3 regions of the Streptomyces sp. NPDC001902 genome follow, and region 3 is predicted to be linked to each of the others. Evidence: riboswitches for the same ligand, from Rfam matches in the RefSeq annotation. Region 3 holds a riboswitch; each other region holds the start of a gene.
The links. A riboswitch is a leader RNA that binds a small molecule or an ion and turns the genes downstream of it on or off. The one in region 3 is predicted to bind S-adenosylmethionine.
Positions count from the first base shown of each region.

Region 1 (4,813 bases), on a different contig from region 3:
GCCGCGCGGGTCTCGTCCAGTTCGGCCTCGACCTTGCGCAGCGCCGCCTCGGCCCGCTTCACGTCGCTCGCCGCGCTGCGCAGCTTGCGCTGCAGCGACTCGGCCTCCCTGCGGGCCGCCTCCAGCTCGGTGCGGACCCGCACGCCCTCGGTACGCGCCTGGGCGCGGGCCTCGTCCAGTTCCGCCTTCAGCTGCCGCAGCTCACGCTGCGTTTCCTCGCCGGCCCGTTCGGCGCTGACCCGCTGCGCCTCCTCGCCCGCGGCGGCCACCAGCTTGGCCCAGCCCGCGGGACGCAGCAGGTACGCGGCGGCCGCCACGTCCAGCGGGTCGACCGCGGGGGGCGGGGTGCCGGCGTCCAGCGCCTCGCACAGGTCCGGCTCGGACTCGCGCAGCCGTGCGCCCACCCGCTGCCGGAAGGACGGGTCGCCCTCCAGGGCCGTGGCGAGCGCGGTGGCGGCGAACTTGGCCCGACGGCTCGGGGTGAACCGGGCGTACGGGCGCAGCACCGCGGGAAGCTCGCCCGGGGTCAGCCCGCCGAAGGCCTCCGCCGCCAGGGCGACCACGCGGTGCCGTACGCCCTCGGGCAGCGGCCGGTCCAGCGACTCGCCGTGGACGGACTCCTCCGGCGCAGCCGTAGCCTCGGGCGCGGCCGCTTCGTCGCCGCGGCCCGGGTTACCGCCGGTCCCGTCCACCCGTCACTCCCGTCCAGTCCGTGGGCGCCTCCCCGGCCTCCTTCAACCTCTCTGGCCGCGCCGCATTCTTCTATTGTCCCCGGCGGCGCTCAGGCCTGCGTCGCCGCCGCCGCGCCGGGGCGGTCGACCAGCTCGACCTGGTCCACGGCGTTGCACCAGCGGCAGCGCACCGACTCCACGGACTCGCTGAGCACCTCGCGCTCCTCGACCGTGGGCTCGCCCGCCAGGTCCAGGTGGACGTACTCGACGACCTTGCTGGAGCGGGTGACGTCGAACCGGGTCAGGTTGCCGCACAGGGAGCAACGCCAGCGGGTCGTGGCGGTCGGCAGGGGCACCGGCATCGGTCGTCTCCTCGGTCGCGCGGATGCGTTCCGGTCACCCTACGGCCTCGGTGGTCCCCCGCGCTGCGGCGAGGCGCCCCGCGACCGTTACGCCCGTTCCGTCATGATCGGTCCATGGTCATCCCGGTGTACGACAAGAACCCCGTCCACCGCACACCCGTGGTGACGTACGCCCTGATCGGGCTGTGCGCGTCGCTCTTCCTCATCAGCCCGTCCTCCGGGCTCAACTACATGTACGGCATGGGCCACGATCAGGTGTGCGCCCAGGCGACGTACTTCGCCCGCTGGGGTGTCATCCCCGCCGAGCTCTGGCACGGCCGGATCCCCCTGGCGCAGGTGCCGATGCCGGCTGACTGCCCGCCGCTGGGGTCCTTCGCCACCTCGCCGTTCGTGTCGGTGCTCACCGCACTGTTCGTCCACGGCAGTTGGGTCCACCTGCTCGGCAACATGCTGTTCCTCTGGGTCTTCGGCGACAACGTCGAGAACCGCATGGGCCGCTTCCGGTTCCTGCTCTTCTACGTCGTCTCGGGCTACCTGGCGACGTACGGCTACGCGCTCGGACACGCCTCCTCGACCCAGACCCTGGTCGGGGCGTCCGGCGCGATCTCGGGGGTGCTCGGCGCGTACCTCTACCTCTACCCCAAGGCCCGGGTCACCAGTGTCTTCCCCTTCCTCTTCTTCCTGCCGCTGCGCTTCCCGGCCTGGATGGTGCTGATCTTCTGGTTCGTGCTGCAGTGGCTCGCCGGCGAGATCCAGCAGACCGGTCCCGGGGTGGCCTACCTCGCCCACATCACCGGCTTCGTCTTCGGCTTCCTGTGCGCGTGGGTGTGCTATCGCGCAACGCCTAAGCTTGAGCCCGCAGCCAGGGCGACCCAAGGAGACCTACAGCCGTGATCACCGCGATCGTGCTCATCAAGACCAGCGTCGACCGTATCCCCGAGATCGCGGAGTCCATCGCCGCGCTCGACAGCGTCAGCGAGGTCTACTCCGTCACGGGCACGTACGACCTGGTCGCCATGGTGCGGGTGGCCCGGCACGACGAGCTCGCGGACGTCATCCCCGGCCGGATCAGCAAGATCCCCGGTGTCGAGGCCACGGACACGCACGTGGCCTTCCGCACCTACTCCCAGCACGACCTCGAGACGGCCTTCGCCATCGGCCTGGACGCGTAACCGGTCCGCCCGGCGCGGTGCTGCGGGGCCGGACCGGGCCGCTCAGGCCTGGTCCCGGTCCGGGACGCAGCGGCCGTCCTCGGTGCGGTAGCGCCACTTGGCACCGTCCGCCACGAGCTCCCGCACCGCGGCGACGAAGCGCTCCACGTGCTCGTCCGGGGTGCCCGCGCCGAACGAGACGCGGATGGCGTTGAGCGTGGGGGCACCCCCGGCCGAAGGCCGGGCGGGCTCGCCGGAGGCGGCGTCGGGGGCCCCGCACTCACCCGGCTCCTGGTCAACGCCGCCGAGCAGGGTGCGCACCAGGGGGTGCGCGCAGAAGAGGCCGTCGCGGACGCCGATGCCGTACTCGGCGGAGAGCGCCGCCGCGAAGTGGGAGCTGTTCCAGCCCTCGACGACGAAGGAGATGACGCCGACCCGGGGGGCGTCGTCGCCGAACAGCGACAGCACCTTCACCTCGGGCACCTCGGCCAGTCCGGCCCGCACCCGCGCCACCAGCGCCTGCTCGCGCTCGACCAGCCGGTCGAACCCGGCCTCCGTCAGCACGCGGCAGGCCGAGGCGATCGCGTAGGCGCCGATGACGTTGGGCGAGCCGGCCTCGTGCCGGGCGGCCGTGGTGTGCCAGTCGACGTCCACGCCGCCGTCCGCGCGCCGGGCCACCCGCCGCGAGGCGCCGCCCCCGGCCAGGTAGGGCTCGGCCGCACACAGCCAGTCGGCGCGGCCGGCGAGCACACCGGAGCCGAACGGCGCGTACAGCTTGTGCCCGGAGAAGGCCACCCAGTCCACGTCGAGTTCGGCGATGTCCACCGGGTGGTGCGGGGCCAGCTGCGCCGCGTCCAGCACGATCCGGGCCCCGTGCGCGTGGGCCGCCGCGGCCAGCTCCCGCACCGGCCACAGCTCGCCGGTCACGTTGGACGCCCCGGTCACGCAGACCAGCGCCGGTCCGTACGACTCCCGGGCGGCCAGTGCCCGCTCCAGTGTCGCCACGGCCTCCCCCGGGGTGCGGGGGGCGCCCAGGTAGGTCACGTCGGCGTTCCGCCACGGCAGCAGGGACGCGTGGTGCTCGGTCTCGAAGACGAAGACGCTCGTGCCGGCCGGTACGGCGGCGGCCAGCAGGTTCAGCGAGTCGGTGGTCGAACGGGTGAAGACCACCTGGTCGTCGGGGCGGCAGCCGAGGAACTCCGCGACCGTGGCACGGCTCTGCTCGAACAGGTCCGTCGACAGCTGCGAGAGGTAGCCGGCCCCCCGGTGGACACTGCCGTAGTACGGCGCGTAGGCCGCCACGTCGTCCCAGACCCGCTGCAGGGCGGGCGCGCTGGCCGCGTAGTCGAGGGCGGCGTAGCCGACCTCGCCCCCGGTCACGAGCGGCACGAGGACGTCGCGCCCGAGCACGGGCAGCGCGGCGTGGACGGACGAGGGCAGGGCAGGGCGCAGCGACATGGCGAACTCTCCTGGGAGCATGCGGGAGTGACGGGACGTCAGTGATGACGGAACAGCCCTCGGCACGACGGGCGAAGGCCCGGGGAGGGGGGAGGACGGCTGGGGGCCCGAAAGGCCCTAGCGCATTCGCTTGCTCATGGAGGAACTCCTCTGACCGCGCTTGCCGCAGACCTCGCTGCCTGCGGCCTGGTCATCACCCGGGGCACCCCGCCACGGAAGGAGGGTTGCCGGACAGCGGGCCGGGGCCGTGTCGCTGTCACTCGTGACCTGCGCAGCATCATGCCACACGCGCGGGGCGCCGCAAGCCGCGGTCCGCATCCCGGACGGTCCGCCCGCGGGCGGACAGCACGGAGGGCCGGGGCAACGGCCCCGGCCCTCCACGGTCGTTCCCGCGACTACGCCTGCGTGGCCGCCGCCCACCGCTCGAGCGTCCGCGCGGCCGCACCCGAGTCGACCGACTCGGCCGCCCGGGCGATCCCGGCCGCGATCCGGTCGGTCAGCGAGCCGCCCGCGCCCTCCAGCGCCACCAGCGCGGCCGCCGAGTTGAGCAGCACCGCGTCACGCACCGGGCCCGTCTCGCCGGCCAGCAGCCGCCGGGCGACGTCGGCGTTGTACGCCGCGTCCGCGCCCCGCAGCGCCTCGATCGGCACCAGTTCGATGCCGACGTCGCGCGGGTCGAAGGACTCCTGCTCGACCTTCCCGTCCCGCACCACCCACACCTGGGAGGTGGACGTGACGGTGAGCTCGTCCAGCCCGTCGTCGCCCCGGAACACCAGCGCGGAGGAGCCGCGGCGGGCCAGCACGCCGGCGATCAGCCCGGCCATCCGGGTGTCGAAGCACCCCACGGCGGAGGCGCCCACGCGTGCCGGGTTGGTCAGCGGGCCGAGGATGTTGAACGAGGTGGGGATGCCCAGGTCGCGGCGGGCCGGGGCGGCGAACCGCATCGCGGGGTGGAACTTCGCCGCGAAGCAGAAGGTGATCCCGGTGTCCTCGGCGACCTTCGCCACCCGGTCGGCGGGCAGGTCGAGGTTGATGCCGAGCTTCTCCAGGACGTCGGAGGCGCCGCTGGCGCTGCTGGCGGCGCGGTTGCCGTGCTTGACAACCTTGGCCCCCGTGCCGGCGATGACGATGGCGGACATCGTCGAGATGTTCACCGTCCTGGCCCGGTCGC
Region 1 covers NZ_JBIATA010000004.1:1,154-5,966, forward strand. Annotated here, with positions in the region: gene ACFYYN_RS08735 (NYN domain-containing protein) at 1-692, opposite strand, end outside; gene ACFYYN_RS08740 (hypothetical protein) at 782-1,033, opposite strand; gene ACFYYN_RS08745 (rhomboid family intramembrane serine protease) at 1,148-1,927, shown strand; gene ACFYYN_RS08750 (Lrp/AsnC family transcriptional regulator) at 1,924-2,205, shown strand; gene ACFYYN_RS08755 (aminotransferase class V-fold PLP-dependent enzyme) at 2,248-3,642, opposite strand; SAM riboswitch class IV at 3,794-3,910, opposite strand; gene trpD (anthranilate phosphoribosyltransferase) at 4,038-4,813, opposite strand, start outside.
Region 1: it holds a riboswitch for S-adenosylmethionine, as region 3 does, so the genes downstream of both, ACFYYN_RS08755 (aminotransferase class V-fold PLP-dependent enzyme) here and ACFYYN_RS13765 (glutathione S-transferase C-terminal domain-containing protein) in region 3, are expected to answer to the same signal.

Region 2 (4,813 bases), on a different contig from region 3:
CGGCCGAGCAGGTCGAGACCGGCGTTCTCCAGCTTGAGGCCGACCTCCTCGGAGATGACGGTGCCACCGGTGAGGATGGCGATGTCACCGAGCATGGCCTTGCGGCGGTCGCCGAAGCCCGGGGCCTTGACCGCGACGGACTTGAAGGTGCCGCGGATCTTGTTGACGACCAGGGTCGACAGCGCCTCGCCGTCGACGTCCTCGGCGATGATCAGCAGCGGCTTGCCGGACTGCATGACCTTCTCCAGCAGCGGGAGCAGGTCCTTGACCGAGGAGATCTTGGAGTTGACGATCAGGATGTACGGGTCGTCGAAGGACGTCTCCATACGCTCCAGGTCGGTGGCGAAGTACGCCGAGATGTAGCCCTTGTCGAAGCGCATGCCCTCGGTGAGCTCCAGCTCCAGACCGAAGGTCTGGGACTCCTCGACGGTGATGACGCCTTCCTTGCCGACCTTGTCCATCGCCTCGGCGATGAGCTCGCCGATCTGCGGGTCGGCGGCGGAGATGGAGGCGGTGGAGGCGATCTGCTCCTTGGTCTCCACGTCCTTCGCCTGCTCCAGCAGGGCGGCGGAGACGGCCTCGACGGCCTTCTCGATGCCGCGCTTGAGCGCCATCGGGTTGGCGCCGGCGGCGACGTTGCGCAGGCCCTCGCGGACCAGCGCCTGGGCGAGGACGGTCGCGGTCGTCGTGCCGTCACCGGCGACGTCGTCCGTCTTCTTCGCGACCTCCTTGACCAGCTCGGCGCCGATCTTCTCGTACGGGTCCTCGAGCTCGATCTCCTTGGCGATGGACACACCATCGTTGGTGATCGTGGGGGCGCCCCACTTCTTCTCGAGGACGACGTTGCGGCCCTTGGGGCCAAGGGTGACCTTGACGGCGTCGGCGAGCTGGTTCATCCCGCGCTCGAGACCGCGCCGTGCCTCCTCGTCGAACGCGATGATCTTGGCCATGTGAAGTGGTCCTCCCGGACTTGGGGTCCCCCCGCGGCACAGGGCTGCGGGGAAGGATTACTCCAGGACCGTGCCGGCGCCCGCGACGGACGGCCTGCCCTCCCGCCGGTTCCTTTACGACGGTCGAGCGGGCCTCACCCACTCGGTCCTTTGTCACTCTCAACGTCAGAGTGCTAACGCCAATGATTAGCACTCGCCCCAGGAGAGTGCAAGCCGCTTGGCCGGGGTCGTGGACAACCCGCAGGTCGGGTCCGCGGCCGCCCCGGACAGCACGAAGGCCCGCCCCCGTGCGGGGGCGGGCCTCGACGCGTACGTTTGAGCGGCCGTACGCGAAAGTGCTCCGTGGCCGATGCGCGGCGCGTCAGCCGGCTGCGAGACGGACCATGTCCGCCTGCGGCCCCTTCTGGCCCTGCGAGATCTCGAACTCGACCCGCTGACCTTCCTCGAGGGTGCGGTAGCCGTCCATCTGGATCGCGCTGTAGTGCACGAAGACGTCCGCACCACCGTCGACCGCGATGAAGCCGTAGCCCTTCTCCGCGTTGAACCACTTGACGGTGCCCTGAGCCATTCCTAACTCCCCTATTGCTGGCCCTTCGCAGACCCGCACCTCGCGGACCCGGGTCAGACCTCACCCCCTACAGCCAAGGGGGCGTGCGCCGGAACGCGTCGACCGCGGCTGAATGTATCTGCCCGGACGCTGTCTGCAACAGGTCAATCGGACGAGAATTCCGGGCACGGAGAATCGGAAGAAGAGCCTGATCGGCGAATAATCCGGGGCAACTCGGACCGGACATAAGCGGCCAACGCGACAAACGCGACGTGAATTTGGCGATAAATCGTCGACAAGGCCACCCCGGGGAAGAGGGGTTGCGCAGAGCGTTGCAGGGAGTTGCGAGCCGTCGAGGGCAACTGTACAGGCCTTCAACTACCGCTCCGCACACAGGGGGTGCGGGTGGTCCCCGGCACCCCCTGTCGCCCGCGGGCCGTGCGGCTCAGCAGCCTCCGGCGACCGCCGGGATGATCGAGACGGACGCGCCCTCGCCCACCGTGGTCTGCAGACCCTCGGAGAAGCGGACGTCGTCGTCGTTGACGTAGACGTTCACGAAACGGCGCAGCTTGCCCGTGTCGTCCAGGACCCGCGCGGAGATGCCGGGGTGGCTCTGCTCCAGCGAGTCGATGACCTCGGCCAGGGTGCCGCCCTCGGCGGGGACCTCGGCACGGCCGCCGGTGTAGGTGCGGAGGATGGTCGGGATGCGGACGGTAGCGCTCATGATGCTGGGTTCACCTTCAGTCTGGGTCGGCCGGTGCGGTCGGGGTCAGCCCGCCAGGCCTGCGGCGCGGAACGCGTCGAGGCTCGGGCGGATGGTGGCCGTGGGGCGGGAGGTCGGTGCGACGGCGTCCAGCGTCTTGAGGCCGTCGCCGGTGTTGAGGACGACGGTCTCACCGGCCGGGTCGAGCTGCCCGTTCTCGATGAGCTTGCGCAGCACGCCGACCGTCACGCCGCCGGCCGTCTCGGCGAAGATCCCCTCGGTCCGGGCGAGCAGCTGGATGGCGTCCACCACCTGCTCGTCGGTGACGTCCTCGACGGCGCCGCCCGTGCGGCGGGCGATGTCCAGCACGTACGGGCCGTCGGCCGGGTTGCCGATGGCCAGCGACTTGGCGATCGTGTTCGGCTTCTGCGGGCGCACCACGTCGTGGCCGGCCTTGAAGGCGGTCGAGACCGGGGAGCAGCCCTCGGCCTGCGCCCCGTAGATGCGGTAGGGCTTCTCCTCCACCAGGCCGAGCTTGATCAGCTCCCGCAGCCCCTTGTCGATCTTCGTCAGCTGCGAGCCCGAGGCGATCGGGATGACGATGTTGTCCGGCAGGCGCCAGCCCAGCTGCTCGCAGATCTCGTACGCGAGCGTCTTGGAGCCCTCGCCGTAGTAGGGGCGCAGGTTGACGTTGACGAAGCCCCAGCCCTCGCCGATCGGGTCGCCGATCAGCTCGCTGCAGAAGCGGTTGACGTCGTCGTAGGTGCCCTCGATGCCGACCAGCTCGCCGCCGTAGACCGCGGCCATGACGACCTTGCCCTCCTCCAGGTCGTGCGGGATGAACACGCACGAGTGGAAGCCGGCCCGGGCGGCCGCGGCGCCCACGGCGCCGGCCAGGTTGCCGGTGGAGGAGCAGGACAGGGTGGTGAGGCCGAAGGTGCGGGCGGCCTCCAGGGCGATGGCGACGACCCGGTCCTTGAAGGAGTGGGTCGGGTTGCCGGAGTCGTCCTTGACGTGCAGGCCGCCGGTGACGCCCAGTTCGCGGGCGAGGTTGTCCGCCTTGACCAGCTTGGTGAAGCCCGGGTTGAGGTTGGGCTTGGAGGCCACGTCCGCGGGGACGGGCAGCAGCGGCGCGTAGCGCCAGATGTTGTCCGGCCCGGACTCGATCCGCTTGCGGAGGGTCTCGGGGTCGCCGCCCGGGAGGTCGTACGCCACTTCGAGCGGCCCGAAACAGACCTCGCAGGCGAAGATGGGTTCCAGCGGGAAACGCTCACCGCACTCGCGGCAGGAGAGCGCGGACGCGGGGCCGAAGGCGGAATCGGTGGACGCGGGTGCAACGGTCTGCGCAGCCATGTCAGGCGAGGCCCTTTCTCCTCATCTTCCTCACGGCGCATTTCGCCGCGAGACGGAATTGGCACCTTCCCCACCTGGACCTCGCGGTCGGCGGGAGGGTTGCCGGGGCTTCAACGGGCCGTTCCCTCTGCCCCTCTGGATGAGCGGTATGGCACCGGGCGCAGGGCCCGGGCATTTGTCGGACGGGGCGCGATCACCGCGGACATACGATGGTCATGCCTCGTGTTCAAGACTGTAACCGACGACCTCGAACCTGGTCATGGGCCGTCCGTCCTGCGAGACGGGCAGAAACGGAGCAACCCGGTGCTCGACGAGGTGGCCGGCTGGCTGCAGCGGCGGTCCTGGACCGCCGACCACAGGCCCCTGCCGCAACTGCTCGCCGCCAAGCGCGCCGCGGGCGCGCGCGGCACGGTCAGCGTCGTGCTGCCCGCCCTCGACGAGGAGGCCACGGTCGGGGCGATCGTCGGGACGATCCGCCGCGAGCTGATGAGCGAGGCGGTGCCGCTGGTCGACGAACTCGTCGTGCTGGACTCCGGGTCGACCGACCGCACGGCCGAGGTCGCCGCGGCCGCGGGCGCGGTCGTCGTCCACCGGGACGAGGTGCTCCCGCGGCTGCCCGCGCTGCCCGGCAAGGGCGAGGTCCTGTGGCGCTCGCTGCTCGTGACGCGCGGGGAGATCGTCTGCTTCGTCGACTCCGACCTGCGCGAGTTCGACGCGCGGTTCGTGTCGGGGATCGTCGGGCCGCTGCTCACGGACCCGGACGTGCAGCTGGTCAAGGCGATGTACGACCGGCCCCTGGAGACCGGCGGCACGGTGGTCCCGGCCGGCGGGGGCCGGGTGACGGAGCTGGTGGCGCGGCCGCTGCTCAACCTGCACTGGCCGCAGCTGGCGGGTTTCGTCCAGCCGCTGGGCGGCGAGTACGCGGCGCGCCGCTCGCTGCTGGAGCGGCTGCCGTTCCCCGTCGGGTACGGGGTCGAGCTCGGGCTGCTGGTGGACGCGCTCAACACGGTCGGGCTCGACGCGCTGGCCCAGGTCGACGTGGGGGTCCGGCACCACCGGCACCAGGACGGCCAGGCACTGGGCCGCATGGCCGCGGCGATCTACCGGACGGCGCAGATCCGCTTGGCCAGGGGCCATCTCGTGCGGCCCGTCCTCACGCAGTTCGACCGCTCCCCGGACGGCGGTTTCGAGCCCCGCGTCCACGAGGTCGCGACGGATGAGCGCCCCCCGATGCGGACGGTCCCCGAATACGCCCACCGC
Region 2 covers NZ_JBIATA010000001.1:546,197-551,009, reverse strand. Annotated here, with positions in the region: gene groL (chaperonin GroEL) at 1-950, opposite strand, end outside; gene ACFYYN_RS02585 (cold-shock protein) at 1,312-1,518, opposite strand; gene ACFYYN_RS02580 (ubiquitin-like small modifier protein 1) at 1,943-2,221, opposite strand; gene thrC (threonine synthase) at 2,267-3,553, opposite strand; SAM riboswitch class I at 3,572-3,699, opposite strand; gene ACFYYN_RS02570 (glucosyl-3-phosphoglycerate synthase) at 3,857-4,813, shown strand, end outside.
Region 2: it holds a riboswitch for S-adenosylmethionine, as region 3 does, so the genes downstream of both, thrC (threonine synthase) here and ACFYYN_RS13765 (glutathione S-transferase C-terminal domain-containing protein) in region 3, are expected to answer to the same signal.

Region 3 (4,813 bases):
CTCCGTCACCTTCAGCGTGGTCTCCTTGGCCGCGCCGTTGGACAGGCTGCCCACGGTGACCGTTCCGGTGGAGGATCCCGCGCCGATGGTGGCGGAGGCCTCGCTGTCGCTCCCGCAGGCGGCGAGTCCGCCGGCGAGGAGGGTGAGGGCGGCGGTGGCCGTCAGGGTACGGATGAGTCTGCCGCGAGGGCGAAGAGTGCGCATGGCCGTCCTTGTCCGTCGTCTGTCGTTCGTCGTTCGTCGTTCGTCGTTCGTCGTTCGTCGTTCGGTGGTCCGTGGAGCGCGGGGAAGCGGTCAGAGGACCTTGCTGAGGAATTCCTTCGTCCGCTCGTGTTCGGGGTGGTTCAGCACCCGCTCGGGCGGGCCCTGTTCGACGATCCGGCCCTCGTCGAGGAAGACGACGCGGTCGGCGACCTCCCGGGCGAAGCCGATCTCGTGGGTGACGATCACGAGGGTGGTGCCGCTGGTGGCCAGGTCCTTGATGACGGATAGCACCTCGCCGACGAGCTCCGGGTCGAGGGCGGAGGTGGGTTCGTCGAAGAGGATCACGCCGGGGCGCAGGGCGAGGGCCCGGGCGATGGCCACGCGCTGCTGCTGGCCACCGGACAACTGCCGGGGATAGGCCGCGGTCCGGTCGGCCAGCCCCACCCGGCCGAGCAGGGTGCGGGCCAGCTCGCGCGCCTCCGGCTTGCGCAGCCGGCCGGTCGCCACCGGGGCGGCGGCCACGTTGTCCAGCACGGTGAGGTGCGGGAAGAGGTTGAAGTTCTGGAAGACGAAGCCGATCCGGCTGCGCTGGGTGAGGATCACCCGCTCGCTCAGTTCCCTGAGGCGGGTGCCGTGCCGGCGTACGCCGATGAGCTCCCCGTCCAGACTGACGTGACCGGCCTCGGGCTTCTCCAGGTGGTTGATGACCCGCAGCAGCGTGGACTTGCCGGATCCGGACGGCCCGATGACGACGGTGACCTCCCCGGGCCGGACCGTCAGGCTGATCCCGTCCAGCACCCGGTGGGCGCCGTACCACTTGTGCACGTCGTGGACCTCGACGGCGGCCGGCCGTATGTCGGTGGTCATGTCGCGGTCTCCGTCCGGACGCGGGCCCGCAGGTCGCCCAGGGCGATCCGCAGTTTCTGCAGGGGGGTCGGCGGGACGGTGCGCAGCGCGCCGCGCGAGTAGTGCCGCTCGACGTAGAACTGGACGACGGAGACGACGCTGGTGAGGATCACGTACCAGACGGTGGCGACCAGCAGCAGCGGCACGATGTCGCCGGGGTAGGTGCTGCCCATGCTCTGGACCGAGCCGAACAGGTCGAGCAGCGAGACGTAGAAGACCAGCGAGGTCCCCTTGATCAGCCCGATGAGCTGGTTGACGTAGTTGGGGACGACGGACCGCAATGCCTGCGGAAGCACGATCCTGGCGAACTGGTAGCGCTTGGGCAGGCCGAGTGCGGCGGCCGCCTCGTGCTGGCCCTGGTCCACCGAGAGGATTCCGGCCCTCACCACCTCGGAGGCGTAGGCCGCCTCGTTCAGGCTCAGACCCACGACGGCCACCACCAAGTCGGTGGCGAGCCTGGACTCGTCGAAGGTGAGGAAGGCCGGCCCGAAGGGCACGCCCAGGCTCAACGTCTGGTACAGCGCACTGAAGTTGTACAGGAACAGCAGCACGACGATGAGCGGCACCGAGCGGAACAGCCAGGTGTACGTCCAGCTGACGGCGCGCAGCACGGGGCTGCCGGAGAGCCTGGCCAGTGCGAGCGCGATCCCGCCGAGCAGGCCGAGCACCGCGCTGTACGCGGCCACCTCCAGGGTGATGAGCAGCCCGTCCAGGATCAACGGCCGGACGAACCAGTACGCGAAGCGGTCCCACTGGTAGAAGGGGTTGGTCACCAGGCCGTGGGCGATCTGGGCGACGAGCACGAGCACGACCGCGGTGGCGATCCAGCGTCCGCGCCGCCGCAGCGGCAACACCCGCTGTGCGGTGGGGGGTCGTGGTGCGGGGAGCGTTCCGCCGGCGGGCGTTCCGGGCGGGGGCGGCACCGGCCGGGAGGACACGGCGATGCCGGGTGGTTCGGTCATGGGGGACTCCAGCGGTTCGGTACGCCCCGGTCGCGCACGCGGCAGCGGCCCCGCCGGGATCGGGTGTCCGGCGGGCGTGGCGATGGGACGGGGAGGCGGGCGGAGCGGGCCCGGGCGGGCCCGGGCGGGTCCGGGCGGGAGGGCACGCCGCCGCGTCAGCGGCGGGGGCCGGGGTTCAGGAAGCCGTCAGCCTTGACAGAGGGCGCGACAGTGCGCGGTACACGCGCAACAGGAGGCACCGGGGACGTGGTGCGCGGCGACGGGGAGCCGCGGGTGCGACGGGACGCGGCCGTGGGGCCGCTGTGCGGCCGTCCCCGGGGCTGCGTGCATCGTCGTCACCGTCACCGTTCCGCCCCGCGGGGCCTCGCGTCCACCGTCGTCATCGGACCGTCCGGTCCGGTCGTCATCCGGGGCGTCCCACCGCGACACGGGGGCCGCCGGCCGGCGAGCCGGGCTCGCGCCGGAGCTCATGACCGATCTGCGGCGTAAGTTAGGCACGGCCCCGTGGGAATGTCAACGACGCCGTCTCACATCGTGAGCGGTCCGATGAGACGCGTACGCGTCCCTTGACGCACGGGGTTTGACGACTCGACACTGATGGGCAGGTCACGATCGTCAGCGCCCACCACACCGCCCCGCGGCACGGTGGGTCATCGGCCCCGGCCCGCTGACCGGCAACCCTCACATCGCGGTGGGGTGCCCCGGGTGACGACCTGGTCCCGTCGGCGCGGCGGGGCAAGCGCGGTCCCGCGTCCTGCGGGCCCCGAGCCGGGGAGGTGGACATGCCCAGGGCACGAGCCCTCCTCCTCACCCGACGTCTGCACATCGACTTCCTGCGCGTCTGCAGCTCGTTCGGCGCGGCCGGCTGACCTCCACCCAGGACCTTCAGCCGTCCCGCCGCCGGTGCCCCCAGGGGGCGACCGGCGGCCCGCCACGCCTTGGAGAGGGCATGACCGAGACGATCCCGCTCGACCCCGCACTCCACGCCTCCTGTTCGGCTCTGCCGCGCGCGTCCCGTCCCGACCGCTTCCGCAGCCGCATCGGTGTCGACCTCGCCGGCGGCTTCTACCCCGCGCCACGCCGGTACGAGCTGTTCCTGTCGCCGGGGTGCCCGCTCTCGCAACGGGTCGCCATCACCCTCGACCTGCTGGGGCTGCGGGACTCCGTCGTCACGACGCCCGTCCCTGCGGGAGCCGTCGGCGACACCGCCCTCGCCGCGCTGCGCGCGGCCTACGAGGCCACGTGGCACCACTACGACGGACCGCTCACCGTGCCCGCGCTGTGCGACCGGTGGACCGGGCGGGTCGTCAGCAACCACACCCCGGACATCCTCGGCGACCTCGCGGGCCGCCTCGGCGCCGAGGGCTGCGCCTCCGTACCCCCGCTGTGTCCCCCGGCCCTCCTGCCCGACATCGAGGCCCTCCGGCACACGGTCGACACGGGCGTGACGAGAGCCGCCGAACTGGCCGCGGACGGGGCACCGGCCGACCGTGACGCAGCCCTGCGGACCCTGCACGCCACCCTCGACCTGCTGGACCGCCGGCTGGCCTGCGGGCCCTACGTCCTGGGTGGCCACCTGACCGCCGCCGACGTCGACGTGTGGGTGGCCCTCTCCCACCTCGCGAGCGGTCTGCTCTGCTCCTACGGCCGCCTCACGGCGTACGTCGCCCGTCTCGGCGGGCACCCGGCGTTCCGTGCGCAGCGGACGGCCGCCGCGCTCGCGTCCGCCCCCTGACGCACGCAGCCGTCCCCGCCCTCGCCAGGGGGGCGGAGGTCGGGGACGGCTGCATGGGTCCGCGGGTCCGGCCGCTCAGGCGTCCTCGGCCGGAAGGGCGTACAGACCGGGGAGGTTGACCACGACGGCCTCCTGGGTGCTGCGGGCGATGACGACCACGGCCTCCTGCGCGGGGTCGGGGTTCTCCTCGCGGTGCGGCACGAACGGGGGGACGAAGACGTAGTCGCCGGGCGAGGTGCGCAGGCGCACCTCCTCGGGCGCGTCGCCCGAGTCGTCCAGGAAGACGAACTCGGGGTGCCCGCTCACCACGTAGATCGCGGTCTCGGACGCGCCGTGGTGGTGGTCGGAGGACGCCGTCGCCGGGGCCACGTGGGTCTGGCCCATCCACAGCTTCTCGGAGCCCACGGTCCGTCCGCTGACGGCGGCGAACCTGCGCATCCCGCCGGTCTGCGCCGTCCCGCCGTCCAGGGCGCCCGCGCGGATGTGGTGCAGCCGGGTCCGCAGGGGCGCAGCCGCCTGCCCGGGCGCGTCGTGGAGATGGGGGTGGAAGCCTTCACCGGGGTTCGTCAGGGGCTCGCTCATGGCCGGGACGCTAGAGCGGCCCCGAAAAGGATGTCAAGAAGTGTCCTTTGTGCTTCACCTGCGGCAATGCTGCCGCAATGTACGGAGCACGGCGGCCGAACCCCCGGGCCGGGCGGGCCGGTTGGGGCATGATGGGCCCATGCATATCTCCGCGAAGGCGGACTACGCCACGCGGGCTCTGCTGGAGCTCGCCTGTGAGCCTGCCCGCCCCCTGACCTGCGAGGCCATCGCCTCCGCGCAGCAGATCCCGTTCCGCTTCCTGAAGTCCGTGGTGAGCGAACTGCGCAAGGCCGGGCTGGTGCGCAGTCAGCGCGGCTGCGAGGGCGGCTACTGGCTCGGCCGGCCCGCCGGCGAGATCACCCTGCTGGACGTGGCGCGCGCCGTGGACGGCGAGTTGATCACCCTGCGGGGGGAGTCGCTGGCC
Region 3 covers NZ_JBIATA010000006.1:274,560-279,372, forward strand. Annotated here, with positions in the region: gene ACFYYN_RS13750 (ABC transporter substrate-binding protein) at 1-204, opposite strand, end outside; gene ACFYYN_RS13755 (amino acid ABC transporter ATP-binding protein) at 295-1,071, opposite strand; gene ACFYYN_RS13760 (amino acid ABC transporter permease) at 1,068-2,072, opposite strand; SAM riboswitch class IV at 2,434-2,547, opposite strand; SAM riboswitch class IV at 2,717-2,820, shown strand; gene ACFYYN_RS13765 (glutathione S-transferase C-terminal domain-containing protein) at 3,022-3,807, shown strand; gene ACFYYN_RS13770 (cupin domain-containing protein) at 3,883-4,389, opposite strand; gene ACFYYN_RS13775 (RrF2 family transcriptional regulator) at 4,529-4,813, shown strand, end outside.